Regions from separate parts of the Leisingera sp. SA215 genome, predicted to be linked through region 3. Evidence: riboswitches for the same ligand, from Rfam matches in the RefSeq annotation. Region 3 holds a riboswitch; each other region holds the start of a gene.
What was found. A riboswitch is a leader RNA that binds a small molecule or an ion and turns the genes downstream of it on or off. The one in region 3 is predicted to bind cobalamin.
Positions count from the first base shown of each region.

Region 1 (10,133 bases), on a different contig from region 3:
CGGCGGATGTAAGTGGAACGTCAGCAATGCCAGTATTTTACTGGCCGTAAACCCGAAGCCTGTTCCGCATTGTCTTGCGGCGGGCGCCAGACGCTGCAACGTGTCCCGGGCATGGGGTGGACTGTCCACAGCACCGGCACTGGGCAGACCTGCGCAGAAACCGGTTCAACTGTGAACTATTTCATAGACCGCAGCAGTGCGCCGTGTTCTACAGCGCGCTGAGAGACGCCGCGCTTTGATCCGTTGCGGCAATATGTGAATTTGAACATTTCCAGTCTGCCGGCCGGACCGGATCGAACGGACCGGAAAATCAGCCGTGAGTGTGCCGCAAATTTTCATACAATTTAACAAAGGATGCAGATGTCTGCAGAACCGTTGCGCGGGGCCTTACAGTCCAGCCGGATCAGGAATTGGCTGACCGAACTGCAGCCGCTAGAACTAATTCCCGGGAGAAAGACATGAATTTGGATTGGATCAGAAAAGGGATGCAGGGGATAACCGCTGCAAGCCTTCTGGTATTATCCGCAACTGCCGCACAGGCGCAGGATGCGCCGCCGCCGCAGGCTGTTACTGTCGTCACCTTGCAGGCAGAGGATGTCACGCTCAGCTCGGAACTGCCGGGGCGGGTGGTGGCGCTTGGCGTGGCCGAAGTACGCCCGCAGGTGTCCGGGATCATTGTCGAACGGCTGTTCCAGGAGGGCGGCACCGTCAAAGAAGGCGACCCGCTGTACCGGATCGACGATGCGATCTATGACGCGCAGGTCCAGCAGGCCCGTGCCAGCGTCGCGCAGGCCAAGGCAAACCTGACCGCCGCCGAAAAGGAAGAACAGCGCATCGCGGAATTGTTTCAGCGCGGCGTGGCCGCCCAGCAGGCGATTGACGATTCTCTAGCAGGGCGGGATGCCGCCCGGGCCGGGCTGCTGGTCGCCAAGGCGCAGCTGCAGGCCGCCGAGATCAACCTGAAACACACCGTGGTCGAGGCCCCGCTGTCCGGCCGCGTCGGACGGGCGCTGACCACCCAAGGCGCGCTGGTTACGGCGCAGCAGGCTGATCCGATGGCGGTCATCCGCCAGATCGACAGGGTGTACGTCGATGTAACCGCCTCGACCGCGGATGTGCTGCGTTACACCCGCGCCAGGGATGCGCAGGACGAAGGCGACCGCGGACTGGAACTGGACCCGACGGTGACGCTGACTCTCGCGGACGGGATGACCTTTGAGCACCGCGGCACCTTGCTGGCCGCGGAGCCGCAGGTGGATCCGCAAACCGGCGTGGCGGTTCTGCGGCTGCAATTCCCCAACCCGGACGGGCTGCTGCTGCCCGGCATGTATGTGAAGGCGCATGTCCCTGTTGGCCTGGCCCCTGATGTGGTGCTGGCACCGCAGCAGGGTGTCGGCCGCGACCGGCGCGGCCAGCCAACCGCTCTGGTGGTGAACAAGGACAATGTGGTCGAAGCCCGCGTGCTGACCGTTCTCGGCACCCAGGGCAGCCGCTGGATCGTCTCCGAAGGCCTGGCGGCCGGCGACCGGCTGATCGTTGCCGGGCTGCAAAAGACCGGCCCAGGCGCCACGGTTATTCCGGAAGAACAGAACGCCGCCGGCAAAGTGGCGCAAGACTAGGCCGCGCAGCGCTGCGTCTTTAGATAAAGGTTTACAATGGCAAGATATTTCATCGATCGACCGGTCTTTGCGTGGGTCATCTCGATCCTGCTCATGGGGGTTGGCGTGCTGGCTGTCATGGTTCTGCCGGTGGCGCAATACCCGCAAATCGCCCCGCCGACGGTTGAGGTCAGCGCCAACTATCCCGGCGCCTCGGCCCAGACGGTGAACAACACTGTCACCCAGGTCATCGAAGAACAGATGACCGGGCTTGACGGTCTGCGTTACATCAATTCCTCGTCCACCTCCACCGGATCCGCCTCGGTGACGCTGACTTTTGAAACCGGCACCGACCCGGACATCGCGCAGGTTCAGGTCCAGAACAAGCTGGGCCAAGCCACTCCCCTGCTGCCCGAAACCGTGCAGCGCCAGGGCGTCACAGTGCGCAAATCCTCCGGCGGCTTCCTGCTGGTGGCGGCGCTGGTCTCCACCGACGGCCGGCTCGATGCGGTTGACCTGTCAGACTACATGGTGTCCGGCATGGTGGATGAATTCAGCCGCCTGGAAGGGGTCGGCAACGTACAGGTTTTCGGCGCCCAATACGCCATGCGGATCTGGCTCAACCCCGAACAGCTGGCCGCCTTCGAACTCAGCCCCAGCGACATCGTGCGGGCGGTCTCGGAAGAAAACGCCCAGGTCTCGGCCGGCTCCTTCGGCTCGCTGCCTGCGGTCGAAGGACAGGCGCTGAACGCAACCATTACCGCCCAGTCGCTGCTGACGACACCCGAGGATTTCGAACAGATCGTGGTGCGCGCCGAGACCGATGGCGGTCTGGTGCTGCTGCGCGATGTTGCGCGGGTGGAAATCGGCGCCGAAAGCTACACGACATCGGCCCGTTTCAACGGCTCGCCCACGGCCGGTATGGCGATCCAGCTCGCCTCCGGCGCCAATGCGCTGGACACCGCCGAGCGGGTGAAGGCGCGCCTGGAAGAGGTCTCGCAGTTCTTCCCGGAAGGCGTCGAATATGTGGTCCCCTATGACACCACGCCGTTTGTGAAGATCTCGATCGAAGAGGTGGTGAAAACGCTGTTCGAAGCGATCGTGCTGGTGTTCCTGGTGATGTTCCTGTTCTTGCAGAACCTGCGGGCAACGCTGATCCCGACGCTGGCGGTGCCGGTGGTTCTGCTCGGCACCTTCGGTGTGATGGCGGTCTTCGGCTTTTCCATCAACACGCTGACCATGCTGGCAATGGTGCTGGCGATCGGCCTGCTGGTGGACGACGCCATCGTAGTGGTCGAGAACGTCGAGCGGATCATGGAGGAGGAAGGGCTGGATCCCGTCGAGGCCACGCGCAAGTCGATGGGGCAGATTACCGGCGCACTGATCGGCATTGCGCTGGTTCTGTCCGCGGTGTTTGTGCCGATGGCCTTCTTCGGCGGCTCTACCGGAGTGATCTATCAGCAGTTTGCGATCACCATCGTCTCGGCGATGATGCTGTCGGTGGTGGTGGCGCTGACGCTGACACCCGCCCTGTGCGCCACGATGCTGCGCAAGCCCGACCACGGCGCCCGCAGCCGCGGCGTCTTCGGCCTGTTCAACCGCGCTTTCGACAGGCTGACGCGCGGCTACGGCGCGACGGTCGGCTATGTCATCCGCCGTCCTGTGCGGATCGGACTGATCTACCTGATGATCGGTGCAGTGATGGTCGGCCTGTTCCTGCGCACCCCGACAGGGTTCCTGCCAGAAGAGGATCAGGGCATCCTGTTCACCATGGTGCAGGGGCCGACCGGCAGCACTGCTGAAGCGACCGAAGAGGTGCTGAAACAGCTTGAAACCCATTACCTCGAAACCGAGGCGGAAAACGTCAAATCGCTGTTTACCGTGCGCGGCTTCAGCTTTGCCGGGCAAGGGCAGAACATGGGCCTCGCCTTTGTCAACCTCAAGGACTGGGAAGAGCGCAGCACCCCGGACCGCAGCGTCCAGGCCATTGCAGGGCGCGCTTTCGGGGTGTTTTCCCAGATCCGCGAGGCCTTTGTCTTTCCCATTGTTCCGCCCGCGGTCATTGAGCTGGGCAACGTCAGCGGCTTCGACTTCTATCTGCAAGCCCGCAACGGCCAGCCGCATGAGGAGCTGGTGGCCGCCCGCAACCAGCTGATGGGGCTGGTGGCGCAAAGCGACAAGATCGCCTCGATCCGCCCCAACGGTCTGGAGGATGCGGCCCAGTTCAACCTGAATGTCGACTGGAGCGCGGCCGGCGCCGTGGGGATTTCCGCAACCGACGTGGGTGAGATGCTCTCGGTCGCCTGGGCCGGGCGCTATGTTAACGACTTCCTCGACCGCGGGCGCATCAAACGGGTCTATGTGCAGGGCGACGCCCCCTACCGCATGGTGCCCGAGGACATCGAACAGTGGCGGGTGCGCAACGACACCGGCGGTATGGTTCCGTTCTCGAACTTCTCCAAGGCCAGCTGGCGGTTCGGCCCGCAGGGCCTGTACCGCTACAACGGCGTTGCGGCGATCCAGTTGCAGGGCAGCCCGGCCGCGGGGGTCACCACCGGCGAGGCAATGGCGGAAATCGAAGCGCTGATGGAACAGCTGCCGCCCGGCTTCCAGGCCGAATGGACCGGCCTGTCGCTGGAGGAACGCGAGGCGGGCGATCAGGCCGCGCTTCTGTATGCGCTGTCGCTGGCGGCAGTGTTCCTGTGCCTCGCCGCGCTGTACGAAAGCTGGTCGATCCCCTTTGCGGTAATGCTCGCGATGCCGATCGGTGTTGCCGGCGCCCTGACGGGGGCCTGGCTGGGCGGGTTCGAGAATGGCGTCTATTTCCAGGTGGCCCTGCTCACGGTGATCGGCCTCACCGGCAAGAATGCGATTCTGATCGTGGAATTTGCCCGTGACAAGGTGCAGGCCGGCGAGCCGCTGCTGGCAGCGGTGAAGGACGCATCGCAGCAGCGGTTCCGCCCGATCCTGATGACCTCCATGGCCTTTTCGCTGGGCGTTCTGCCGCTGGTGCTGTCTTCCGGCGCAGGTGCGGGCGGGCGCACGGCGATGGGCTCAGGCGTCATGGGCGGCGTCATCTCCGCGACGGTTCTGGGGGTTGTGTTCGTGCCGCTGTTCTTCGTGGTGATCTACCGGCTGATCCGGGGCCGCAACAGAAAGCCCGTGTAAACAGGCGCAGGAGCGGAGTTGCTGCAGCAGCGCGATATTTAGCTGTCCTGCGGCATTTGAGGGTGGCCCCGGATCAAAAGCTTCCGGCGTCCACAGCGCGTAACCAGACCCGCCGGGATCGTTCAGTCCCGGCGGACAAATGGCATCCTGATGACGTGCTGATCCGGACGTTGCTGCGCCAAAAGTGACAGGGATTCCCTTCGCGATTTCTGACGGTTGGATCCGACGCATGTCGAAGCCTTCTCCGCCCAGCTACCGCAGGGCAGACTGGCCGGCCTGCAATGCCTCCCTGTACAGACGCGGTTCGTTAACAGTCTGGTTCGGTCACGCCATGAACTGGAATACGAAAAAGTCCGGCGAGCGTGGTCGGTCTGAAACCTGCGCGGATGCTGCGATCCGAACTTGCATCATGTTGAATGTGGTTTTCGGCCTGCCGCTTCGCCAGACAGTTCGACTGGCCGAGAGGCTGTTTCAGATGGCCGGACTCACTGGCCCATGCCGGATTTCTCGCCGCCACGCCGCCGCAACGGGCGCCCTTGGAAAGGGGGGGCTATGGCAGCAGTATCAGCCGGGTCGCTCCCCCCGTGCCCTCCGCCACGCCGCGCAGCTGCCGCAAGGGCAGACCCATCACCTCTCCCTTCCCATCTGTGCTGCCCGGCCTGGTTCGACGCTGGCAGCTTCTTTCTGAGCTGTGCAAGTTTCACCGGATTTGGCCGCGCCCCGGCATAGCGATGCACAAGACAGTCCAGCATTTTCTCTTCTTGGCCCCGGCCGCACCGGGTCCGGACTGGCTGGCGGAACCGGCGAAAGGGATGCCCCCGCCGGCGGGTCGAGGCACCGCAGCCCCAGTCGCGGCCCATGCCCAGAAACTGAACGGGAAACGCTGCAAGATGATCCGCCGCATCGCTCAGTGGAGTGCCCCTGAAGCCTCCGGCGAGGAAATCCGCAGGCTGCTCCTCAGCTGCAGCAAACAGCATTGGCGCTCGCGCTGTTTGCAATGCCGTTCCGCCCCTGACGGCGGCGGGTCAGCACCGCCGCAGCAGGTAGATGTCCATGATCCAGCCGTGCTCGGCCCGTGCCTTGGTGCGGGTTTCAATGATCTGGGCCGCAACCTCCGCCAGCGGGCCCGCTATGGAAATCTGGTTCTCCATGCCGGCATAGGCGGTCCAGAAGATCTCGATCCCCTGCGCCGCAATGGATTGAAACGAGCATTCCCCGTCCAGCATGATCACCAGCGTATCGGCACTGTCCGGCCAGCCGTTTTCCCGCAAGCGCCGCCCGGTGGTGATGGTGAACGGCGCGCCGATTTCATTGATCGGGATCGCGTGGGCCGCAGTCAGCGCCTGAACCGAGGTGATGCCAGGGATCACCGTCAGCTTGATCTCCGCCAGCGTCTTCAGCCGCTCGGCAATCCGCATGGTGCTGTCGTACAGCGACGGATCGCCCCAGACCAGAAACCCGGCCTTGCCGCCCGCGGGCAGGTTTCCGGTGATGTTCTGCCACCAGATTTCCGCGATGGCGTCGTGCCAGTCGTCCACCCGCTTGCGGTAGCTTTTGGTGGCCTCGTCGCGCACGGGCAGGGCGAATTCGACGATCTTCGGCCCATTGCCCTTGATCGCCCGGTCGCAGATCGCGCGCCTGAGGCCGGCCAGATCGTCCTTTCCCGCGCCCTTGTTGGGGATCAGGATCAGGTCCTGCGCGTTCAGCGCGTCGATTGCCTGCAGCGTCATGTGCTGCGGGTTGCCGGTGCCGATGCCGATCAGGCAAAGCTCAATCATGACGGGGCCTTTCACATGAAAACACGGCCCCCTATGGAGCCGTGCCGGAGTTCTTGCAAGCCTGCAGTTGCGGTCAGGAGCCGTCGCCGTCAGCGGGCGCGGTGGTTTTGGCTTCAACCGGTTCGCCTGCAACCAGCAGCCGGCTGTGGCTGTTGGTGTTCAGCGACACTTTCACCTCGGCGCCGTCCGGCAGCGACGGGATGTGCATCCAGCCGGCATAGAGGCGGGAGATTTTTTCGCCGTTCACATAGACATGCGCATGGCCTTCGCCGGGCACGTCAGCGGCAGAGGCGTGTTCAGGCGCAAAGCGGAAGTTCTGCGGTGTCGCCTGCAGGTTCCATCCGGCCATCGGGTCCTTGATCAGCCGGATCGCAACGCTGGGCGCGTCGCCGCCGGCGGGCAGGTCGACCGCAGCAGAATGATCATGGGCCATGGCTTCTGCCGCGGATTTGCCATGGTGGGCCGGGTCGCCGTGGTCATGACCGTCAAAGGTGACGCCATTGCCGGCGGCAATCACAAAACCGGCGCCGCCGCCGAAGATCAGGCCAATGGCAAAAAGAGCAAGGGAGCGGGGCATCGTGTTATCCTCGGAAAAAGACTGTCCCCGCCGGTTCTGGCCGGCGGGGGGCAGATCAGGCGGGATCAGGCTGCGGCGGCTGCGCGCTTGCCTTCAACCTGCCAGAAATAGCCGGCGAAGCTGCCCAATAGCACCCAGGCGGCCATGCCGATGCCAAAGGCACGGGCGGCAAACAGCGCGCCGATCTCGGTCGGCACCGGGCCCGAGAAGGTCTCCGGCTCAGGCGCGCCAACGATATGCGGACCCATCAGCAGCAGGGCTGCGATCAGGATGCTCACCAGGTTGCCGCCAAAGGCGATCAGCCACATGGCGACACCGGCCGCAGCCACTGTCACGGCCCACCAGATCTGGCGCACGCCGACGTCAGCGGCGGCGACACCCGGCACTTCCGGCGCCAGCGACAGGCCCGGTGCAAAGTGGAAGGTGATGAACCCCGCCAGACCCCACAACAGGCCGGTGCGCGCGTTGATCTCATGCCCCTGGCGCTCGGCCACAGACATCAGCGCCGCCATCACAAGCGCATAACCGGTATAGGTCAGCATGGTGAAGATAATGCTCAGGCCATCGCGCACCGGCTCGGCAAACAGGCCGGGCAGGGCAGGATGGGCGGTGACCGGGTCAGCGCCGAAATGCACCAGCGCGCCGCTCTCATACAGCTCGGCGTGGAGCAGCACGGGCTGCACGAAATAAAGCTGCAGCAGGGCGGTAATCAACCCTGCTGCAGCGCCAGCGAACAAGCCGCTGGTCAGAATGCGGCTGAACATGGCCTTAGTGGCAGGGGAAGCCGGTGGCGTGGCGCACGTCATGCGCGGCGTCATGCAGGGCAGATGCCTGAACATGGCCGGTCAGCGTGATGATCCCCAGCCCCAGAACCACGGCAAACAGAGCCGGAAGTACACTGGTGCCGGCAGCAGAAGCCTTAAGCGTATTGGTCGTCATTTGTAGTCCTCCCTACCGTCACACCCGACGGTATAAGTTGCGTCCGTTACACGGCCGGTCTCCTGACTCGCGGGTCGCTGCTGCCTTCCTCCTTCCCGGCGCCTTCACGCCAGTGGATATTGGAAGGCCGCTCGCCGCTCACAGTCGCGGGGGCGGTTGAGGCTTCGGTGCCGCGATTTGGTCCACCGTCCTCATTCCCGTTTCAGTCCCAGTGCTTAGGCACTATCAGACACCGTATCGGATTGTTCTGCCCTGCGGGGATGCGTCCGGTCAAGGAAGAATCCGCCAGGTTTGCGCTCTGCAGCGTCATGCGGGGCAAGTTTCACGGCACAGGTGAGCTGCCGCAGCTGCAGGCGGAAATTTCAAATTTTCCGGCCAAAATGCCGCGCCGGGTTGTTGCCGCCGCCCGCTGCAGGCGGGCTACTCCAAATCCGCCGGGATCCGGGCAATCGCCTTGAACCGCAATTTTCCCAGCGGCCGGGCATCGGCGAAATTGCCATCCCGGCTGCCCTCATACATCCGCAGGAAGGTCAGCACATCCGGCAGATCCTTCGCCGTGACCTTGCCGAACAGATAGGCGGTCTTGCCGCATTGGCGCACCGCCAGCGTCTGCGGCTGTTTGCAGCCGGACATGCAATCCACCTGCTGCAGCTGCGCCTTTACCCCCGATGCCTCCAGCGCGGCACGGACCTGCCCGAACAGGGCAGGGTCCGCGCCGCGGCAGGTGCGGCACAGGGTGACCGTGGGCAGACTCATGCGCCGGGCAGGTCCGGCTCCGCCAGCGGACCGTACAGGATCAGCACCGGCGCGGTGGTTTCCATCTCCCGCAGCAGGCGGGGCAACTCGCCTACGGTATGGCGGTGCAGCGACTGTTCCGGGGTTGAAACCCCCAGCGCCACCAGTGCGGGTGTGCTCTCCGGCAGGCCGGCCTCCATCAGCTTTTCAGACAGGCCCGCGAAGGTGCGCTTGCCCATGTAGACAACCGTTGTTGCCTCTGCGTCCGCCAGCGCCGCGATGTTCAGATTGTCCGGCAGGCCGCCGGTCACATCATGGCCGGTGATATATTGCAGCCGCCGCGCGGTCAGCCGCCGGGTCAGCGGAATATTCGCCGCCGCCGCTGCCGCCGAGGCCGCGGTCACGCCGGGCACGATCTCAAACTTGATGCCGGCGCTGCGCAGGGCTGTCATCTCTTCCTCAAGCCGCCCGAACACGCCTGAGTCGCCCGACTTCAGCCGCACCACATTAAGGCCGGAGGAGGCATAATCCACCAAGAGCCGGCTCACATGGTCCTGTTTGGGCGAGGGACGGCCCGCCCGCTTGCCGACGCCGACCAGATCGGCGTCCTCACGAGCGTGGTTCAGGATCGGCCCCGAGGACAGATCGTCAAACAGCACCGCATCCGCCGCCTCCAGCCGCTTGACGGCCTTGACCGTCAGCAGCTCCGGGTCGCCGGGGCCGGAGGACACAAAGCTGACAAAGCCGCTCATGCCTGCTCTCCGGTGATCAGGTGGAAAAACGTGCCGGTGACATGGCCCTTGACCGAGCCGGTCTCGGGCACCGGCCCGCCATCGGCGTCCATGACATTGGCCAAGGGCGCGTCGGGTTCTTCCAGAATGGTGGAGTAGTGGAACTCATGGCCGCGCAAAGCTGTGCCGGCCGCAAACCCCGGCATGTCCGCCTGCAGAATGGCGCGGCGGTAGCCGAGGTGGAACTTGCGCTTCTCATAGGAGGTCACCAGCCCCAGCAGCCCGGCCATCCGGTGCCGGTTGCCGTCCTTGTCGATCAGCGCTTCGCCCAGGGCCATGTAGCCGCCGCATTCGCCATGCACCGGTTTGGTCTCGGCATGTTTGCAAAGCCCGGCGCGGAAGCTCTCCGCCGCCGCCAGCGCGCCGCCATGCAGTTCCGGGTAGCCGCCGGGCAGCCAGACCAGGTCGGCATCCGCAGCAGGCGCTTCATCCGCCAGCGGGGAAAACGGCAGGATCTCTGCCCCCGCTGCGCGCCAGCCGGTCAGCAGATGCGGGTAGGTAAAGGAAAACGCCGCATCCCGCGCCAAGGCAATCCGCTGGGCCGGGG
Region 1 is NZ_JBVVXU010000019.1:41,120-51,252, forward strand. Features, by position in the region: gene AC0KW6_RS17110 (efflux RND transporter periplasmic adaptor subunit) at 459-1,619, shown strand; gene AC0KW6_RS17115 (efflux RND transporter permease subunit) at 1,656-4,766, shown strand; gene AC0KW6_RS17120 (transposase) at 4,996-5,454, shown strand; gene cobF (precorrin-6A synthase (deacetylating)) at 5,792-6,544, opposite strand; gene AC0KW6_RS17130 (hypothetical protein) at 6,618-7,121, opposite strand; gene AC0KW6_RS17135 (CbtA family protein) at 7,187-7,885, opposite strand; gene AC0KW6_RS17140 (CbtB domain-containing protein) at 7,890-8,060, opposite strand; cobalamin riboswitch at 8,096-8,310, opposite strand; gene AC0KW6_RS17145 (DUF1636 family protein) at 8,481-8,816, opposite strand; gene cobA (uroporphyrinogen-III C-methyltransferase) at 8,813-9,547, opposite strand; gene AC0KW6_RS17155 (cobyrinate a,c-diamide synthase) at 9,544-10,133, opposite strand, start outside.
Region 1: linked by a shared signal. The riboswitch ahead of AC0KW6_RS17140 (CbtB domain-containing protein) and the one ahead of AC0KW6_RS07145 (hypothetical protein) in region 3 are both predicted to bind cobalamin.

Region 2 (10,133 bases), on a different contig from region 3:
ACGACCCGGAATGCGAATGGCTGGAAAACATCGGCGAGCGGCGCCGCCGTTTCCTGCTGCATTGGGCGGCCTATGACAGCCAGGTGAACCTGCCGGTGATCTACCTGATGGAGCTGGAGGACAGCGGCAAGGTGGCGCTGCCCAAAGACGAACGCCGCTGGCCCGAGGTGCAGGCGCATCTGATGGCGCAGGCCTTGGCGGGGTTGAAGCTGGTGACCATCGCCAAGGGGTTTGACGGGGATTTCGACGGCCTTCACCCCAAGCATCTGCGCCGCTTTCATGTGGGGCCGATGTATTCCTCGGCCTATACCGAGCAGTCCGGGCCCTTGCACCGGGTGCTGGAGGAGGCCGGGGCGCCAGAGGGCCAGGATTGGGCGCTGGCCTGGACGCTGGAGGAGCTGGAAAGCGAAGAGGTGCGCGAGGAACGGTCGGGCTGGTTCGGAACCGTGGAGCGGGAGATTTTTGCGCTCGATCCCTTTGGCGGCCGCGGCGCCGATACCGGGGCGACCCGCACCCAGCGGGCCATCATTCTGCCGCAGCGCCCGTTTCAGGTGCTGGCAGAGCTGGATCCGCCGGGGTTCGGCGATGTGCAGAAATTTGTGGTGAGCGAGGCGGGGCAGGTACTGCGGTATTGAGGCCGGCGCGTGTTGTGAGTGCGGGAGCCTCCGGCGGGAGTATTTTTTGAAAGATGAAGAGCGGGCCGGGTTTTAGGGCGCGCGGCACGGATTGAGAGGGTGAAATGAGCATTTCAGGCAATCAGATGGAGCTGCGGGAAGTGGATATCCGCAAGCACTACGCCGCCGCGGCCGCGCTGCTGGAGGGGTTTGACCACACGCCGCGGATGGCCAAGCCGCAGGCCGAGGCGAAGGCGACGGAGCGGTCCTCAGGCATCGGCACGCGGCGGCGGTTCCGGTCTACCACGCCGGGACTGGTGACGCGCTCCACCGCGCGGCCCGAAGGGGTGCATCTGATTGCCCGGATTGAAGCGGCGGATGAGGAGGATCCGCTGACCTCGCCCTTGCAGGCGACTTTGCAGCATTGCCTGCGCCGGGCGCTGGCGATCTCGCTGGCGATGGGGGAAGCTTATGCGGATGTGTCCGGCCTGAGTGACCTGAAGCGGGCCAATCTGGCCGGGTCTTTGGATGCCGCACGCAAAGGGGAGTTCACCGAGCTGCTGGCCGCAGAGGCGCTGGTCACAGCGCATGTCTTTGCCAATGCCACGGCCTATCTGCTGGCGCCGCACGGGTCCGAGGTGCAGGCCGAGGTGGGGGAGGCGGAGGAGCTGCTGACCGACAACGCGCCGCTGGCGCTGCACGGGGCGCTGTGGGAGCTGGACCAGAAACTGGCGCTGCATGGCACCGATGACGCACATCTGATTGCGGCTGCGGCGGGTTATGCCGAGCAGTTGATGGAGAAGGCCGCCTTGCGCGCGCAGCATGCGGGCCGGCTGGAGGCGTTCACTGCCGCTGCCTGGCGGGTGGAGGCGGATGATCTGACCATCAGCGGCTTTGACGCCGCGGCCAAGGCGAAATCCACGACCCTTACCATGGCGTTCAAGAAGCCGCATGAGGTGGTCGGCAACCATATCGCCAAGTACCAGGCGCTGCGGCTGTCCAAGATGCTGATGGCCTATGATTTTGAGCGCCGTCTGAACCCGTTTGCCGAAATGGGCGGCTTCATCTTCACCTTCATGGGGGACGGCAAGCCAGGAACGGGCAAGACGACGCTGATCCAGATGATGGCGGGGCTGATCCACGATTATTGCCAGAACGCAGGCTATGCCTTCCGCTACCAGAATTTCGGCATCGACAATATCGACAGCTATCAGGGCAAGTCGGGCCAGAATGCCAAGTCGTTCATCCAGAACGTGATTGATCCGGGCGTCATCGGCTTTGGCACCATCGATGACATCGACCAGATCGCGGGCAAGCGCGGCGACCGGCAATCCTCGGCGGGCCAGCAGGAGGTGACGGCGGTGTTCATGGAGGCCTTCGCCGGTGCGAATACCGTGGTCAGGGGCAACTGCACCTTTGGCATGTTCTCCAACTACCCGGAGAATGTGGACGACGCGCTGCGCCAGCGGGCGGGCGCGCGGTTCCTGGTGGACGGGCCGCAGACGCGGGAGGATTACATCGACATCCTGACCCTGCTGATGGGCAAGAACCATGCGATCCCGCTGGGTGAGCATGACCTCTACGGCGCGCAGGAGATCAAACAGGCCGTCGCGCGCTCGTTCGAGGCTTATAATCGCCCTCAGGAGCCGGGGCTGGTAGAGGTCTTTGGCCGGGTGCAGGATCAGCTCGGGGAGCTGGATGATCTGGCCAAGTTGGGCACCTACCTGAAGGCGATCCAGCGGGCGGACGAGCGGTTTACGGGCCGTGCCATCAAGAACATCACCGACGCGGTCAAGGTCCGCGCGATGGATTTCGAGCTGCCGGATGAATGGATGGAGAACCCGGAGCTGTTCCTGTTCAAGGACTACGAGACCAAATCGGCGATGATTGCGGAGCTGCGGGTGCCGATCACGGTCGATATGGTGATCCAGGAGATCAACCGCTACGCCGACTCTGAGTTCCGCTATGCCGACAAGTCGGATGAGGTGGCGATTGAGAACATGGTGCGAGACTTTGGCCGCCAGGAAGAGGCCAAGCGGCGGTATCTGGAGGGGCAGGGGTGAGCAGGAAGAAGTTTGTCCAAGCTCTCGGAGCGACGTGCGACAATTGGAACTGGAGCTGGTCTTTTGTGAACCACGAAGAGCGGTTTGTGATTATCGGAGCCTGGCAGCACTTTGACAAAGATGGAGTGCAGCGTGTGTTTTCTGAGAGCTGGTCTATACCGCAACCGGGGAAAAAAAGGGCGGCCGGATATGCGCAAACACTCCGTCATTTGGAACTGGTTCTAGAAGAAAACTATAGGTTGTTGACGTTTCGTCAGATCGCGGTCCCAGGTACCGAAAAAGACACTCCCAAAATTCTTCGTTGTGAAGAGCCGTCTGAAGAAAGGAAACTGATTCAGGAAGGCAGTGAATATTATGCCTTGGTCCGGGAAGTTACGGCACCAGATGCGGCAAAGAATCTAGCAAACACGCAGTTTCTCGAGGGGGCTCGACTGGATGTTCTGCAGACGAAATATGAGCGTAACGCTCAGGCTAGAGCCGCATGTTTGGCAAAGTACGGATACGTTTGCTCAGTCTGTAATTTTGATTTTCAGGCAACTTTTGGTGAAATTGGGAGGGAGTTTATCCATGTGCATCACTTGGTACCAGTGTCAGCTCGCAAAAAGACTTACGAAATTAACCCTGTAACGGACCTCAGGCCCGTTTGCCCTAATTGTCATGCGATGCTGCATAAAAGGCAGCCACCCTTCCAAATTGAAGAATTGAAGAAGCTGATTAGAGAAAATGCGTGACCTTATAAGGCGGTATTCCCCGGTGAAGCCGCGATGCGGAAAGGAGAGACACATGAAACGCCTCATCCAGCATGGCCTGATGTTCGGCAATCTCTTCCATGTGGCCTCGCCGGCGCTGGTGGAGCGGTATAACCGCGCGCTGACGCATCTGACGGGCAAGACCACCTCCCTCACGGATTTCCACGTCGATATCTCGGGCTACTCTCCCGAAGTGGGCGACGAGCTGGGGGATGATCACTATCTGAACCATGCGGGGGTGAACCGGCAGTTCATACTGCTGTCGACCGAGCAGAAGCGCTGCCCGTTGCTTCACGTGAAATTCTCCACCAGCCGGGACATTCTGCGCCGGTTTATCGAGGTCAACGAACGCCAGCTGTTTGCGCTGACCGCGACCGATGCAGTCGCCGGTGAACTGGTGAACTCGGTGTACGAGGTCTCCAGCCCCGCCAAGCTGTTCGACATCCGGCGGGTTCGGATCGATGCGGATACCACCCGCGGCACGCTGCGCCATGCGGACCGTCTGGTGGAGCTGGTGGAGCGTTTCAAAACCGCGGAGGATGCCTGGTTTGACGATGCGCTGATCGGGGAGATGATTGCGACGGCGGAACAGACCGGCGATGTGACCCGCAATCCGGTGCATCTGGAGCATGAGGTCTTTGAGCAGTCGAACTTCTGGACCGCGCATTTCGGCGGGCTTTATGTGTTCCAGGACGTTGAGCATCCGGCAGTGATTGCCAGCGGCGCCAAGCCCGAAGGCGTACCGCTGCGCCACGTGTTCGGGCTGGATGAGCGCAATGCGATTGCCCGGTTCCTGGAGCTGAACCAACTGGCCGAGCCGGTGATCCGGGCGCGCGGCGTCGATGGTGCGGCGATCCTGCGGCAGAAGATGGGGTTTCTGGCAGTGAGCGTGCTGACGGGCAAGGGCAGGGATCTGTCGGGCCTGTCGCGCGCGGACCTGCGGCGGATGGCGGCGCGGCATGCGGAGGAACTGCCGGCGGAGTTCGAGGGGCTGGCGGCGCTGGTGCGCTGGGCGGAGGGCGGTGGTAAGTGGCCGAAGATCACCTCGGACCATCCGGCCTATTTCTATTCCCTGCGGGCATCGGATACGCCCTGCCGCGATCTCGTGAACATGCTGCTGGCGGAGCTGTGCCCGCATGATTTCCGCCAGATGTTCATCTGCCACAAGGAGCTGTTTTACCATCAGTACCGGGGCTGGCCGGAGACGAAAAAGGCCTATGCAGCGGAGTTCCTGGCGCGGGAGTACGCGGTGGACAAGGCCGGAGCGCGCGCCGCACTGTTCGGGCATGAGCCGGATATGGACGGGCACACACCTGCGCTGCCGCGGGTGCGGCGCAAAGGGATGGTCGAGCGGGTCGGCCCCTGGGGCGCGGTGAACCGGGTGAGGGGGCGATAGAGATGTTCGGGTTTATCCGCCTGATCCTGATCCTGCTGGCGGGGCTGACCGTGGCTTACGGCGCGGTCTCGCTTTATTCGCGCGAAGTGCGGCGGGCGAAGCTCAAGCGCCGCTGGAAAGAGAAGGGGTTGACCGGCGACCGCAGCGCCTTCATCCAGCGGGGGCTGAAACAATATGACCGCTCGTTCCGGCGCAAGCTGATCCTGCTGGTTTATATCATTCCGCTAGGGGCGATCGCGCTTCTGGTCTATGTCATCAACTTCATGTGAGGTGCAGCAGATGCGTTTCATCAAATGGGCTTTTCTGATCACCATCTGGGTGCTGTTCGGCGCCTTTCTGCATTACACGCTGCCGCAGTACGATGTGGTGCGCATCGTCAACACCTATGAGGAGCGGCAGGAGCTGAACGACTGGACCAAACTCTTCTGGTCCAAGCCGGACGGCCAGTCCGCCGAGTTGATCAACCGCGATGTGCAGTTCATCCAGGCGGTGCGCCCCAACGGCCGCAACATGGTCTACCGAAATGAGGATACCGGCTGGAACTGGCCGCCCTATTTCAAGTTCGACACCGCGAACCTGTATACCGATGCCAATGACAGCATCTCGACCAAGGCGAACCCGGAATGGGTGGCGGTGATGCATTACGGCTGGCGCAACGAGTTCCTGTCGGTTTTTCCCAACGCCGTGACGATTAACCCGGTGGCGGGGCCGGAGGACAAGCCGGCCAACTGGTTCTCGATCATTGTGCTGGTGCTGCTGGCGGCGCTGTTCTGGGCCATCTATGTGCGCTGGCGCCGCTTCCGCCAAGCCCGCATAGACCCGATGCTGGAGGAGGTCGAGGACAGCCTATATGCGGCGGGCGATGCAATCGCCGAGCGCAAGGGGCGGTTCCGGCGCTGGCTGGACAGCTGGAAATCGAAGTAAGACAGGGCCGCGGAAACGCGGCCTTTTTCAGGTGCGGCGGAGCCTGGCGGAGAGCGCTGTGCAGATTCGCCGGAAACGGCCTGAATCAGCTGCTGACAGGTAGGGTTTTTGCCGCTTTTTGCATGCAGAGCGCATTTTGCGGCATTGGGCAGGTTCGTCTGGTGGCCGGTAATGAACCTGCATGTCTCATTCTGGTTTCGCCGGGTCGGTTTTGTTTCCCATGGCGGGAAATTTTTAGGGCAATACCGCGGATAGCAAGGTGCCGTCCTTCGGGGCGGAGAATTGGGAAGCTGGTGAAACCCCGGCACTGCCCCCGCAACGGTGACCCCGGGCAAGGCATGGCAATGACCACTGAGGCAGGTGCCTCGGGAAGGTGCCAGGCCCCGCCGCCTAAAGGCCCCGGGACAGTCCGGAAACCAGCCTTGCCCTGAAAAACGTCAACCGCGGGCGGCGGCGGGGCGGTTGCGGGCGCGTGGCCTGCAATCTCTCTTCACCTGCCCGCACCCAGCCAACCCGCCGCGGGGTTGCGGCAAAGGAGAGAAGCAGATGCTTCACGATAGCGAGATTCTGGCCAAGCTGATGGCCCGGCAGAAAAACTACTCTCTGGAACAGGCGTTCTATACCGATCCAGGCGTTCTGGATCTGGACTTGCGGCAGATCTTCTACCGCGAGTGGCTGTTTGCCATTCCCGCCTGCGAAGTGCCGAAGCCGGGCAACTATGTGACCCATCAGGTGGGGGCTTATAACGTCATCATCGTGCGCGGCACCGATGGCGAAGTGCGTGCCTTCCACAATGCCTGCCGCCATCGCGGTTCGGTTGTGTGCAAGGCCAAGAAGGGCAATTCGCCCAAGCTGGTCTGCCCCTACCACCAGTGGACCTACGAGCTGGACGGCTCGCTGTTGTGGGCGCGCGACATGGGGCCGGATTTCGATGCCTCCAAACATGGGCTGAAGCCGGTGCATTGCCGGGATCTGGCCGGTCTGATCTATATCTGCCTGGCCGATGAGGCGCCGGATTTCGATGCGTTCGCCGAGGCCGCCCGCCCCTACTTGGAGCCGCATGATCTGGGCAATGCCAAGATTGCCTATGAAAGCTCGATCATCGAGAACGGCAACTGGAAGCTGGTCTGGGAGAACAACCGCGAGTGCTATCACTGCGGCGGCAACCACCCGTCACTGTGCCGGACCTTCCCGGAAGATCCTTCGGTCACCGGGGTGGAAGGCGGTGAAACCCCGCCGCACCTGCAGAAGCATTTCGACCGGATCGAAGCCGCAGGCTGCCCGGCGCAATTCCGGATGGATGCGCGCGGACAGCACCGGCTGGCGCGAATGCCGCTGAACGAGGGCGCCGAGAGCTATACCATGGATGGCAAGGCTGCGGTCGCCAAACCGCTGGGACGGGTGCCCTTTGCCGATGCCGGCACGCTGCTGAAGTTCCACTACCCAACCACCTGGAACCACTTCCTGCCGGATCATTCCCTTGTCTTCCGGGTGAACCCGATCAGCGCGACCGAGACCGAAGTGACCACCAAGTGGCTGGTGCACAAGGACGCGGTTGAGGGCCAGGACTATGACATCAAGCGCCTGACAGAAGTCTGGATGGCCACCAACGATGAGGACCGCATTGTGGTCGAGGACAACCAGCGCGGCATCAACTCGCCCGCCTACCAGCCCGGACCCTATTCCGAAGTGCAGGAAAGCGGCGTCATTCAGTTCTCCAACTGGTATGCTGAGCACCTGACCCGCGCCCTGACCGGCCGCCACCTGATCGCGGCGGAGTAAGCCCATGGGACTGCAGGCTAATTTCGAGTCGCTGGACGAAACCCTGGCGTGGAAGGACGACGAGATGCTGGAATGCGTCTCTGTTGTGCCGGAAGCGCCGAACACCGCCACCTTCAGCTTCCGCGCGCCTTCCGGCGCGTGGTTCAAATACCAGCCGGGCCAGTTCCTGACGCTGGAACTGCCGGTGCCGGGCGGGACCGTCTGGCGCACCTACACGATCAGTTCCTCGCCGTCGCGGCCGCTGTCGATCTCGGTGACGGTGAAGGCGCAAGCGGACAGCATCGGCACCCGTTGGATGCTGGACAACCTGCGCCCCGGCAGGATGCTGAAAGCCTCGGGGCCTGCGGGGCTGTTCACCCTGCCCAAGCGCCCGAACGGCAAGTTCCTGTTCATCTCCGCAGGCTCCGGCATCACGCCAAGCCTGTCGATGACCCAGTATCTGTTCGACCGCGGCCAGTCGCCCGACATCAGCTTTATCAACTGCGCCAAGCGCCCGAGCGAGATCATCGCGCGGCGCCAGCTGGAAGGCATGGCGGCACGGGTGCCCGGCCTCAAGCTGAACTTTGTGGTGGAAGAGGACGATCCCTATCAGGTCTGGACCGGCTACCGCGGACAGCTGAACCAGATCATGCTGGGCCTGATTGCCGGCGACTATCTGGAGCGCGAAGTCTACTGCTGCGGGCCGGATCCGTTCATGCAGGCGGTGCGCGACATGCTCAACGGCCTGGGCTTCGACATGGAGAACTACAACCAGGAAAGCTTTGGTGCCCCGGTTGAGACTGCAGCCGATGCGCCCGAGATCGACGACGTGGTGCCGGAAGAGACCGCAGCGGCAGAGATCAGCTTTGCGGCCTCCGGTGTTATGGCGGCCTGCACCGAAACAGATACGGTGCTGGCGGTGGCCAAGGCTTCGGGGCTCAACATCCCGTCGGGCTGCACCTTTGGCATCTGCGGCACCTGCAAGGTCAAGAAGACCGCGGGCGAAGTGCATATGGTGCACAACGGCGGCATCTCGGAGGAAGACGTGGAGGCAGGTTACATCCTGGCCTGCTGCTCCAACCCGATTGGCCGGGTCGAGGTCGATATCTAAAGAACAAGGGCGCGCGCCGGGACTGGCGCGCGCCCTTTTGCCTGTTCGGCCCGATCAGGCTTCCATGGCCAGCTTGTGCACATGGGCTTCGTTGATCTGATGGCCTTCAGCGCCGAGGATACCGGGGCGGGCGTGGCGGTAGAGCGAGCGCCAAAAGGGCTGGATCACGGTGCCGTCGTCGCGCATGAACTGTGTGAAGGGTCTCGGGCTGCGTCTCATGGCCCGCAACTTCAATCGCCGAGCCGCCGTGGTTCAGGTCCGCGCTGCGGTGCTGAATCGTTTCACCGCTTCCGGCATACCAATCGCAAAGGCTGTAGGATTACTGTGTCCGGGGAAAGGGGAAATGCGGCTCCCTTCAGATTTGCGCTACAACGCCTTCGACTGGATCGCTGAACACCTGGCGGATTTTGCGGGGAAGCAGAGCGGTTTAGCCGGCTGAGCGGGGCTTCCCGTGCCAAAGCTGGGGATAAAGTGATTGACGGCGCGCCTGTGACTTGATCCAAGGCCGCCATGCCGCAAACTTCCTTTTGACACAGGACGACCAAACCATGACATCCAGCAACCGGATTGCCCTTTCCAGCGACCATGCCGCCATTGAGCTGCGTAAAGCTGTCGCTGCACATATCGAGGCGCAGGGCTGGGAGGTGGCCGACATCGGGCCGCAGACACCGGAAAGCACGCATTATCCTGAGCACGGCGCAGCCGCGGCGCGGCTTGTCGCCTCTGGCGAGTGCCTGCTGGGTATTGTTCTGTGCGGCACCGGCCAGGGAATTATGATGGCCGCGAACAAGGTCAAAGGCATCCGTTGCGGTGTCTGCGCCGATACGTTTTCGGCCGGCATGATCCGCGCCCATAACGACGCCAACATGCTGTCCATCGGCGCGCGTGTCGTGGGCGAAGGCCTGGCGCTGGACATTGTGGATGCATTCCTGAACGCGAGCTTTGAGGGCGGCCGCCATGCAACACGGGTGGACATGATCAAAGCGCTGGAAGACTGACGCTAACCCCCGATGTCAGGGCGGCGGCGAAGACCTGCTGCCGCCTGCCGCTGCGCGGGTCCGGTGCATCTCCGGCCTGTCCCGCACTTTGGGCCTTTCTGCGTGCCCGCCCGCCGGGGTGCTGCTCGGCTCAATCTGCAAACAGGTAGCGGGCACCGGCAATCTGCATGGCTTTCTCCTCGGTCAGACCCAGGAAGCGGCGGAGCTGGTCTGCGTTCTCCTCCGGGCTGTTGGTTTCCCGTATCTGGAACAGCTGGCTGAACCCGGCATCGCGGATGCGGTCGATTTCATACAGGATGTCGTTGCGGATTGTCGGCAGCAGACGCTCGAGGGTCAATTGCGGTGTGCGTTCACCCGCCAGCCCGACCCGCTGCGCGTGGCCGGTCAGATAATCATCGCTGAACTCGCATTCGATCTGCAGGAAACGGGTCGAGGAACGGTCGGAATGGAAATCATTCATCAGATCGACGGCGCCGGGATCCAGGCAGATGAGCAGCTGATCGGAATCGTAGTATTC
Region 2 is NZ_JBVVXU010000010.1:141,743-151,875, forward strand. Features, by position in the region: gene AC0KW6_RS12985 (hypothetical protein) at 1-635, shown strand, start outside; gene AC0KW6_RS12990 (AAA family ATPase) at 740-2,677, shown strand; gene AC0KW6_RS12995 (HNH endonuclease) at 2,674-3,408, shown strand; gene AC0KW6_RS13000 (DUF6638 family protein) at 3,461-4,822, shown strand; gene AC0KW6_RS13005 (hypothetical protein) at 4,825-5,091, shown strand; gene AC0KW6_RS13010 (DUF1523 family protein) at 5,102-5,746, shown strand; cobalamin riboswitch at 5,987-6,185, shown strand; gene AC0KW6_RS13015 (aromatic ring-hydroxylating oxygenase subunit alpha) at 6,293-7,528, shown strand; gene AC0KW6_RS13020 (FAD-binding oxidoreductase) at 7,533-8,618, shown strand; gene AC0KW6_RS13025 (hypothetical protein) at 8,673-8,837, opposite strand; partial or broken gene AC0KW6_RS13030 (IS5/IS1182 family transposase) at 8,797-8,937, shown strand; gene rpiB (ribose 5-phosphate isomerase B) at 9,167-9,616, shown strand; gene AC0KW6_RS13040 (DUF5928 domain-containing protein) at 9,747-10,133, opposite strand, start outside.
Region 2: linked by a shared signal. The riboswitch ahead of AC0KW6_RS13015 (aromatic ring-hydroxylating oxygenase subunit alpha) and the one ahead of AC0KW6_RS07145 (hypothetical protein) in region 3 are both predicted to bind cobalamin.

Region 3 (10,133 bases):
ACCCGGCGGACCAGCCTGAGCGATGCAGAGCGGCGCAAACTGCTGAAGGGGCGGACCATGCCGGCCGGCACCTGCCTGCTGCTGGAGGTGCGCGATACCGGCAGCGGCATGGGCCGCGAGACCGTGACCCGGATCTTTGACCCGTTCTTTACCACCAAGCCCGGCGGGCGCGGGCTTGGCATGGCTGCGGCGCTGGGGATCATCAGCCGCCATCAGGGCGGCCTGGCGGTGGAAAGCCGCGAGGGCGGGGGCAGTGCCTTCCGCTTCTATTTTCCGGCCTGCGCCGCGGAACCGGCAGCAGCGGCAGCTGTGCCGGTGCGGGAACGCCGCCTGGCGGTGCGGCAGGTTCTGGTGGTGGATGACGAGGACACCGTGCGCCGGGCTGTGGCCGGGCTCTTGCAGCTGCGCGGCTGCAAAGTGCTGCAGGCCGATGGCTATGAGGCGGCGCTGGCGCAGCTGCAGGCGGCAGGGCCGCTTGATGGCGCGGTGATCGACATGAGCATGCCGGGGCGCGGCGGCTGGGAGACCCTGGCAGGCCTGCGCAAGATCCAGCCCGGGCTGAAGGCGGTGATGATGAGCGGCTTTGCCATCAGCGCCGTGGCGGCGGGGTTTCCGGATCTGTCCGAGGTTCCGGTGCTGGACAAACCGTTCACCAAGGAAAAGCTGTACAGGGCGGTTTTCACCTGAGGCCGGGGGCATTGGAGCCGGCGGAAGGCTCCCGCGCCCGCAGGTGCCCCTGACGGGGCTCCTTGGCAGCCTTGGGCCCGGCGCCGCGCGGGCGCGCGGCGGGGGGCGCCCGGCAGGAACGTTACATATTACTGCGGACAAAAGCCGGTCAGCCGGCCCTGCGGGGGCTGGCGTCACCCAGCAGCCAGTCGCGGACCCGTTCGATCCGGCTGGTGCCTGCCTTGGCCTGCGGTGCAAGCAGGCAATAGGCGCTGACGGGTGTGCAGCGGTGGGGATGGGCCTGGATCAGCGTGCCCTCGGCCAGCTCGCGGCGCACCAGCAGCGCCAGCAGGCCGGGAGCGGCAACGGCAATCAGCGTTTCCGGCATCAGCAGGTCCGCGCGAAAGCCCGGCCAGGGCGGATCGCCCTGCACGATGGCCAGATCCACCAGGCTGGGATCCACCTGGGCAGTGTTTCGATAGGTGATGGTATTGACGGTCAGCCGCGGCTGACCAGCGTCGGACAGGTGCCGATATTCAGCGCGCCGGAAGGATTGTCCCGTGTGCGCAGGCGGTAGAAGGTGGCCTCCAGCGCTTCCAGTTGCGGTGCCAGTTCCTCCAGCAGCATCCGTCCGGCACCGCTGAGCTGCACCCGATGGCGTTCGCGCTTGAACAGGGTTTGGCCGGTCAGCGCCTCCAGGCTCTGGATCTGGCGGCTGAAGGCGCTTTGCGACAGGTTCATCTCCCGGGCGCCCTGGGCAAAGCTGCCGGAGCGGGCGGCGGCCTCGAAGCACAGGAGGGCAGAGGCGGGCGGGATCTTGCGGCGCTGGAGGAGTGCCTGAAGTGCGAGGCTTTCATGGGCGGCTGGCAGGACCAGGGCTTTGCCGCGCTGCCGCTGACCCGGCGCCCCGGGCAGACCGAATGGAGCGCCAATGATCTTTCGGGCCGCTACTGGCTGCGCGCCGATGACCGCTATGTCGAGGAGCCGCGCGAGGCGGCAGGCGCCTCAATTCTGGGGGCATTGGCTGTACCCGGTGCCGGTGAGGGATGATGGTGCGCTGGACCCCGGCGCGGTCGCCGGGGCGCGGCGCCGGGCTGGCGGCGCATCTGGAGGGGGCGCGGCTGTTCAATGCCACGGTGGCGCTGGGCTGTGCCGCGGCAGGGCTGGCCGGGTTGATGGATACGGTCTCGGTCTGCCTGTCCAAAGGGCTGGACGCGCCTGCGGGGTCGGTTCTGGCGGGGCCGGGGGATCTGATCGCCAGGGCGCGGCTCCGGAAAACTCGAATTTTCCAGCCAAAATTCTTTGAAGAATTTTCGGCGCCCGGACGCGCCGTCAGATTTCCTTCCGCGCCCTGAGGGCTGCCGAGATGGTGCCGTCATCCAGATAGTCCAGCTCACCGCCGATCGGCACGCCCTGGGCCAGCGAGGTCAGCCTGACCTGCCCCTGCAGCTGATCGGCGATGTAATGCGCGGTGGTCTGGCCGTCGATGGTGGCGTTGAGCGCCAGGATCACTTCGCTGACACCTTCGGTTGCCACCCGGTCGACAAGCCGGGGAATGCGCAGATCTTCCGGCCCCACCGCGTCCAGCGCCGACAAGGTGCCGCCCAGCACATGATAGCGGCCCTTGAACACCAACGCCCGCTCCATCGCCCAGAGGTCGGCCACATCCTCGACCACGCACAGCTCGCCGTTGGCGCGCTCCGGATCGGTGCAAAGCGGGCAGATCTCGCTGGTGCCGATGTTGCCGCAGTTGAGGCACTCGCGCGCGGTGGCGGCGACTTCGGTCATCACATCGGCCAGGGGCGTCAGCAGCAGCGCCCGCTTGCGGATCAGATGCAGCACCGCGCGGCGGGCAGAGCGCGGGCCCAGCCCCGGCAGCTTGGCCATCAGGGCAATCAGGTCGTCGATGTCGCTGGTGGAGTTTCTGATCATGCCTCGGACCTTTTGGTTCTTTGCCATATAGGCCACCCGGGACAGCGGAGCGCAAGGGCCGCGCGAAAAATGTTCGGGGTTTGTTTTTCCGCGAGCCGGGGGTATGCCTTGGCAAGGTCGGCGGAGGGATCGCGATGGCAGGTGCGGCAGAGCAAACGGAAAACGGCTCTGGGCTTCTGCGGTTTGCCCGGCTGACAGAGGTGCCGCCGCAGGAGATTGCCCGCCATATGCGCGACCCGCGGATGGCGGAACATATGCCGTTGCTGACCGGGAGCTGGGATGAGGCCGCGGCCAGGGAATTTGTTGCCGCCAAGGAGACCTGCTGGCAGCGCGACGGCCTGGGTCATTGGGCTTTCTTGCGCGGGGATGCATATCTCGGCTGGGGCGGATTTCAGAAGGAGGGGAGAGAGTGGGATTTCGGGCTGGTGCTGCGGGTGGGCTGCTTTGGCCTTGGTCCCGCCATTACCTGCAAGGCGTTGGCGTTCGCCCGTGAAGATCCGCGCATACCTTATGTGACTTTCCTGCTGCCGCCGACACGTCGCCACTTGCGCCCGCTGGCGCGGCTGGGGGCGGTGCAGACCGGGGAGGTGCAATACGAGGGGCAACGTTTCCTGAAATTCCGGCTGGAGACTGCTTGAGGCGAGCAAAGAAAAAGGCGGCTCCAGCCGGGCCGCCTTTTGAATGTTGGCTGTCCGGGATCAGAACGGCAGCTTGATGTCCTTGGGCAGGCCCATGCTTTCGGTCAGCTTGGTCATCTCTTCCTGCGCCTTTTCCGCGGCCTTGCCCTGGGCGTCCTTGATGGCGGCCAGGATCAGGTCCTCGACCACTTCCTTGTCATCGCCATTGAAGATCGACGGGTCGATATCCAGGCCCTTGAGGTCGCCCTTGGCGGACGCTGTGGCCTTGACCAGGCCGGCACCGGCCTCGCCCGTCACCATCACATTGTGCAGCTCTTCCTGCATCTGGGCCATCTTGCCCTGCAGTTCCTGTGCCGATTTCATCATCTTGGCCATGTCGCCAAGACCGCCGAGGCCTTTGAGCATCTGAAGTCTCCTGAGATTCCGGTTTGGAGCGTAGATACGGGGGCTGGGGACGTGAAACAAGGGGGAAGGTTCACCGGATTCGGGGAACATGGCACCCTTCTGCCCGGCCGCAAGGCCGGGCAACGCCTGTTCTGCCCCCATCCAGTCCCGCCGGGACGGGCACCGCCCTGGCCGGCTGAACCGGGGGCTGGAACAATCTGCAGGGAGATGGCCGCATACGCAATTTGTTTGCGGCGGTGCTCAGCCGTCCTCGAACGGGTCCCATTCGTCTTCCACCTCGGGCAGGGCTTCGGCGGCGACTTCGGCAGCCAGCTCCTGCGCTGTGCGGATACGCTTGATCTTTGCTTTGGGGAAGCTTTCCAGCACCGCCTGCACCAGCGGATGCGCGGCGGCTTTCTCGCGCAGGGCGTTCTCGGCGGCGTCGCGGAGCTCGGCAATGGTGGCTGCGTCGCCGTCCGGTGCGATGGAGACCACCCAGCGCGCGCCGGTCCAGTTCTGCAGCGCCGAGCCAAGCCGGGCCGCCAGGTCGCGCGGTGCCTGTGAGGACGGAGTGAATTCGATTCGTCCCGGCTGGTAGGAGACCAGGCGCACGCCGCCCTCAACCTCGACCAGCAGCTTCACGTCGCGGTTGGTGCGGATCAGCTCGACCACATGTTCAAAGGACGGATAACGGGCCAGCGCGGAACTGACCTGCGGCGCCAGGGCCGCAACAGGGCCGGAGCCGCCTTGCGCCGCCGGCGCGCCGCCAGCGGGTCCGCTCTGGCCGCCGTAACCGGAAGGAGCGCCGCCGCCGCCCCCCAAAGCGGGCGCACCCATGCCTTGCATCGGTGCGCCGCCGCCGGGGCCATTCGGCGGTGGGGGCGGCGGCGGGGTGTCCTGCAGCTTGCGGATCAGTTCTTCGGGTGAGGGCAGGTCGGCCACATGGGTGAGGCGGATCACCGCCATTTCAGCCGCCATCATCGCGTTGGGGGCGGCGGCCACTTCCTCCAGTGCCTTCAGCAGCATCTGCCACATGCGGGTGAGGACGCGCATTGGCAGCCGTTCGGCCATTGCCTGACCGCGGGCGCGCTCGTCGGGGCTGACAGTGGGGTCTTCGGCCGCGTCGGGGGTGATTTTCACAACCGAGACCCAATGGGTGATCTCGGCCAGATCGCGCAGCACCGCCAGCGGGTCGGCGCCCTCGGCGTACTGGCCGCTGAGTTCGGTCAGCGCCGCCGCCGCATCGCCGCGCAGGATCATGTCCATCAGGTCCAGCACCCGGCCGCGGTCGGCAAGGCCCAGCATGGCGCGGACCTGATCGGCGGTGGTCTCGCCGGCGCCATGGGAAATCGCCTGGTCCAGCAGCGAGGTGGCATCGCGGGCCGAGCCCTCAGCCGCGCGGGTGATCAGCGCAAGTGCATCCTCGGCGATCTGAGCGTTTTCAGCCCCGGCGATCTTGCGCAGCAGGGCAATCATCACCTCCGGCTCGATCCGGCGCAAATCGAACCGCTGGCAGCGCGACAGCACCGTCACCGGCACCTTGCGGATCTCGGTTGTGGCGAAGATGAATTTCACATGTGCGGGCGGTTCCTCCAGCGTCTTCAACAGCGCGTTGAAGGCGCTGGTCGACAGCATGTGGACTTCGTCGATGATGTAGATCTTGTAGCGGGCCGAGGCGGCGCGGTACTGCACCGAGTCGATGATCTCGCGAATATCATTCACACCGGTGCGGCTGGCGGCGTCCATCTCCATCACGTCGACATGGCGGCCTTCCATGATCGCGGTGCAATGTTCGCACTGGCCGCAAGGGTCGGTGGTCGGGCCGCCCTGGCCATCGGTGCCGACACAGTTCATGCCCTTGGCGATAATCCGCGCGGTGGTGGTCTTACCGGTGCCGCGGATGCCGGTCATGATGAAGGCCTGGGCGATGCGGTCGGCGGCAAAGGCGTTTTTCAGCGTCCGCACCATGGCGTCCTGGCCCACCAGATCGGCAAAGGTCTCGGGCCGGTATTTGCGGGCCAGAACCTGGTATTTGGAGTGGCCGGATGCGCCGGGGGTGCCGCTGGGGGTATCGTTCATGATGTCTCGTGCCGGATTCGGGATGCGGGGCGTCCGCGTTCCGCGCAGGGTATTGAAGCGCAGCCCGTTCGTCCACCGCCGATGGGGCTGTCCCGGGACAGCAAAAGGGCTTTGGGATTGCCCGCTAAGCCGTTAGGCTGCGGCGGCAGGGGACTGCGGGGGGGAATGCAGGAACGCAACGGCTAAGGAGGCGGTATGCGATCTGGAGACATTCCGGGACCTGCGGCGCAGGACGGCGCGGCGCCGGCAGGCCTGACCATCCACGCGCTGTCAGCAGGCGGCGGTATTCTGGCGTTATGCCCGCTGCCCGGCGGCGGCGGCGATTACCGCAATGACCTGATCCAGATCTATCAGTGGAAACCGGGGCTGGTCATCTCGATGACCACCGAGGCCGAACACGCAGCCGCAGGCGTGCCGCGGCTGGGGATTGATGTTCAAAGCATGGCTTGCCGCTGGCTGCATTTGCCGGTGCCGGATTTTCAAGCGCCGCCGCCGGGCGTGGAAGCGAAATGGCCAGCCGCCAGCGCGTCCGCACGGCAGGCTTTGGCGGGCGGCGGCCGGGTGCTGGTGCATTGCCGGGGCGGCTGCGGGCGGTCCGGCATGGCGGTGCTGCGGCTGATGATCGAATGCGGCGAGGATCCGGCGCAGGCGCTGGCCCGGCTGCGGGCGGTGCGGCCCTGCGCGGTGGAGACGGATGAGCAGCTGGATTGGGCCTGCGCGGGGCAGGCGGCAGGCTAGACCGCATAGCCTTTCACCCGGCCGACAAGCCGGGCAGCACCCGCCGCTTCCGTCAATCCGCTGGCTTGCCTTCGGCACAGGGTCAGGCGCTGCCCTCAAAGCTTAGGTTTCACAGCGCCAGCATCTGTTCCGCCTGCCGCGCCGCGGCGGTTTTCGGCAGCGCCTCCATCAGCGCGCAGGGGCGGGTGTCCAGCTTGGAGGCGGCAAAGCCGGTGCCGTTACGGCTGAGGATGGCATCGGCGAAGCGGTCCAGCCCCTCGCGCGGCGCCTCTTCCCCGACGCCGCAATACAGCCGGATCCGGTCATGGCTGGCGGCAAATTGCGCCGGGCAGCTGCGCGGGCAGCCGTCCAGCGTGGTGGTGCCGGTAATTTCGAAATCCTCCTGGGTCAGCGGCTTGGCCCTGGACATCGCCTCGGCCAGCTTGGCGATCATCCGCTCCGCTGCGGGGCAGGGGCGCCCCAAATACTTGCAATCTGTTGCCGCATAGAAATGCGTCTGGTCGGTCCACATCATATCTGCGCCCTCCGCGCGTGGCACGGGGGTTTTGGGGACAAGAGACCGGATGAAAGACGGCTCACAGCCGCCGCAGCCATCAGACCCTGTCCGGACACCCCGCCCGGGTTCGAGTTACACGTCTGATGGCAGGTCTCCTGACTTGCGGGTCGTCGCTTTCCCGATCCTTCCCGGCCTCTTGTCGGGCCAGTGGCTCTATCGGGGTCGCTCGCCGCTTACAGTTGCGGGGGCAGCCGCGGAATTGGCCTGTTTCTGCGCAGGCCGCACCGTGTTCCCTTTTCATCCCGGACACAAGCTTCTGTGGCACGGGAACCATCGCCACAAGCGGTAGCGGTTTCTTCCGCGAGTCGTCAATCGTTTTTCTGCAGCTGCAAATACAGCCCCCGGATCACATCCGACTCCCGCCGCACCCGGGCCAGCTGCCAGCCGCCCTGCAGCAGGATATAGAAGTTTTCCGCCGCCGCGCGGGCCTCAGCCGCGGGCAGGCCGAGGCGGCGGGCGTGGCGGGCGGTCTCAGTTATCCAGCCCTCGAACAGATGCGCGGCATGCTGGTGGAACGCCTCGTTCTCCGGCCCTTCGAACAGGGTGGCAGAGACCGGGCAGCCGCTCCATTTGCCTTGCTGGTCAAACAGCTTGGCCAGTTTGTAACAGACCGTCTTGGCCCCCTCCCTAAAGGTTGGCGCCGGCGTGAATGACGCCTCGATCAGCAGCAGCATCTGCGCTGACGCCCAATCCGCTGCGGCCAGGGCAAGGTCGGATTTGCCATTGGGAAAATGGTGGTAGAGCGAGCCTTTGGGCGCCCCGGCCTCTGCCAGCAGTTCCGCCAGCCCGGTGCCGCTGTAGCCCTTGTTGCGGAACAGGGCTGCCGCGGCGCGGATCAGCCGCTCGCGGGTGGGGGGCGGGCTGTCCGGGTTGGCAGGGGGTGTCGTCACGTCAGTCATGACAACAGCTTGACAGCATTGGACCGATTGGTCCAGAGGTGGAGTGGACCGATTGGTCTAGGAGGTCGCCGTGCTGGACAGAAACGCAGATCATGCCGCGGGCATCCGGGAAGAAGAGCTGCGGTTTCCCGCGGCCGGCGCAGAGCTGGCCGGGCGGCTGTACCATCCGGCGGGGCAGGCGCGGGCCGCAGTGGTGCTGAATGGCGCAACCGGGGTGCCGCAGCGCTATTACCGGCATTTCGCGCGCTGGCTGGCAGCCAGGCAGCAGGTGGCCTGCCTGACCTATGACTACCGGGATTTCGGAGACTCGGCGCGGGGCCATCCGCGCCATTCCGGTGCGACAATGGCCCAATGGGCGCTGGAAGATCAGCCAGCTGCCCGGGCCGAACTGCAACGGCACTATGCGGGCGTGCCGTTGTGGGTGATCGGCCATTCGCTCGGGGCGATGCTGATGCCCCTGCAGGATGGCTTGAAGGACGTCGCCCGCATGATCGTGGTTGCGGGCGGCTTGGTGCATCACCACGATCATCCCTGGCCCTACCGCGCGCTGGCGCTGGCTTTCTGGTTCGGCCATGTGCCGCCATTGGTCCGTGCTTTGGGCTATCTGCCCGGGCGCGCGGTGGGGTTCGGGGCCGATTTGCCCGCCGGGGTTTACTGGCAGTGGCGGCGCTGGTGCACCACGCCGGGCAGCTACCTGCCGGAAACCGGCGCGGCCTTGCCGCTGCCCGAATGGGCAAACAGCGGCGTGCCGGTGGATCTGTTTGCAATGGCGGATGATGATGTCGTGCCGCCGGCGGCGGTTTGGCGCCTGGGGGAGGTCTTTGGCAATGTGCCGCAGCGCCGGACGGTGCTGGTGCCGCGGGAGGCTGGTGTGAAGAAGATCGGCCATCTGGGCGCCTTTGCCCGCGACAATGCCGCCCTGTGGCCGCGGCTGCTGCCGCCGCAATAGCGCGCGCTCCGCTCTTGACGATGGGGGCAGGCGATAGGGTCAGGCGGTGCGGTTCAGCCGTTCCTCGGTGATCCTCGCATAATCGGCCAGCCGCAGCTTGAACCGGCGGGTGAGATTGCTGCGGGCCAGTTTCAGCGATTGCACCAGCAGCCGGCCGGTCAGGGTGGTGGGGGCAAGTTTCAGCTGCGCCGACATCCGGGTCCGCCGCGGCGACAGCGCCAGCAGCTCGACCTCCAGGCGGCCGTCCAGGCCGCTGCCGCTGCCGGTCAGCGCCAGCCCGGCAGCCGGCGCATAAGACGCCAGCGTCAGCCGGATGTCGCGCTGCTTGCCGCGGAACCGGAAGCCGATATCCCAGGCCAGGCCGTTCTCCGGACGGGCGGTATCGCCGGTCCGCTGCACGTCGATGCCGCGCCGCAGGGCCGAGCGTTCCAGCAGGTCAAAATCGGAGATCGCGCCAAAGACTTCGGCAATCGGGGCTTCGATATCTTCTTTGCTCTGAAATTCCATGCTTGCCTGCCTCAGCTGCGCCGCTGTGCTGCCGCGCTGTTTGCCGCAATATGCGCTCTAGTCCAGCGTGTCCGCAAGCCAGTTCTTAAGCAGAAAATGCGCAATTGCTCCTTCCCGCGAGGGTTTCAGCACCGGGTGATCGCCTGCAAAGACCGTCATCATGTCCTGGCGGCTGACCCACAGCGCGTCTTCGATTTCACCGGGGTCGATGGTGATCTTCGTGCTCAGCGCCTCGCCCGCGCAGCCGAACATCAGCGACATCGGAAAGGCCCAGGGCTGGCTGGACAGATAGCTGACCGGCCCGACCTGCACGCCGGTTTCCTCAAAGGTCTCGCGGCGCACCGCTGCCTCCAGCGTCTCGCCCGGTTCGACAAATCCCGCCAGCAGCGAATACATCCCCTCAGGCCAGCCGGGAGAGCGGCCCATCAGCACCGCATCACCATGGGTGATCAGCATGATCACCACCGGGTCAGTGCGCGGGAAATGCGGTGTCTTGCAAGCGGGGCAGATCCGCTGCCAGCCCGCCTGCGCCATGCTGCTGGGGGCGCCGCAGGCTGCGCAGAACCGGTGGCTGCGGTGCCAGGCCAGCAGCGCCTTGGCGGTGGCCGCCAGTTCCGCCTCCAGCGGCGTTAGCCGGGTCATGACCCGGCGCAGTTCGGCAAAGACGTGGGACGCGGCCAGATCGGGGTGCTGCTGCTCGCTGGCATCGGCAAAACCGCTCAGGGCCCCGCTGTCCAGGTCCTGGGGCTGCCAGTCACTGATATCGCAGGCAAAACACGGCGCGC
Region 3 is NZ_JBVVXU010000005.1:15,509-25,641, forward strand. Features, by position in the region: gene AC0KW6_RS07095 (sensor histidine kinase) at 1-687, shown strand, start outside; gene AC0KW6_RS07100 (type 2 periplasmic-binding domain-containing protein) at 836-1,129, opposite strand; gene AC0KW6_RS07105 (LysR family transcriptional regulator) at 1,165-1,407, opposite strand; gene AC0KW6_RS07110 (hypothetical protein) at 1,393-1,716, shown strand; gene AC0KW6_RS07115 (beta-eliminating lyase-related protein) at 1,713-2,021, shown strand; gene recR (recombination mediator RecR) at 1,999-2,598, opposite strand; gene AC0KW6_RS07125 (GNAT family N-acetyltransferase) at 2,733-3,236, shown strand; gene AC0KW6_RS07130 (YbaB/EbfC family nucleoid-associated protein) at 3,297-3,641, opposite strand; gene AC0KW6_RS07135 (DNA polymerase III subunit gamma/tau) at 3,882-5,699, opposite strand; gene AC0KW6_RS07140 (protein-tyrosine phosphatase family protein) at 5,895-6,437, shown strand; gene AC0KW6_RS07145 (hypothetical protein) at 6,547-6,951, opposite strand; cobalamin riboswitch at 7,062-7,282, opposite strand; gene AC0KW6_RS07150 (TetR/AcrR family transcriptional regulator) at 7,302-7,892, opposite strand; gene AC0KW6_RS07155 (alpha/beta hydrolase family protein) at 7,963-8,841, shown strand; gene AC0KW6_RS07160 (SRPBCC family protein) at 8,881-9,348, opposite strand; gene nudC (NAD(+) diphosphatase) at 9,406-10,133, opposite strand, start outside.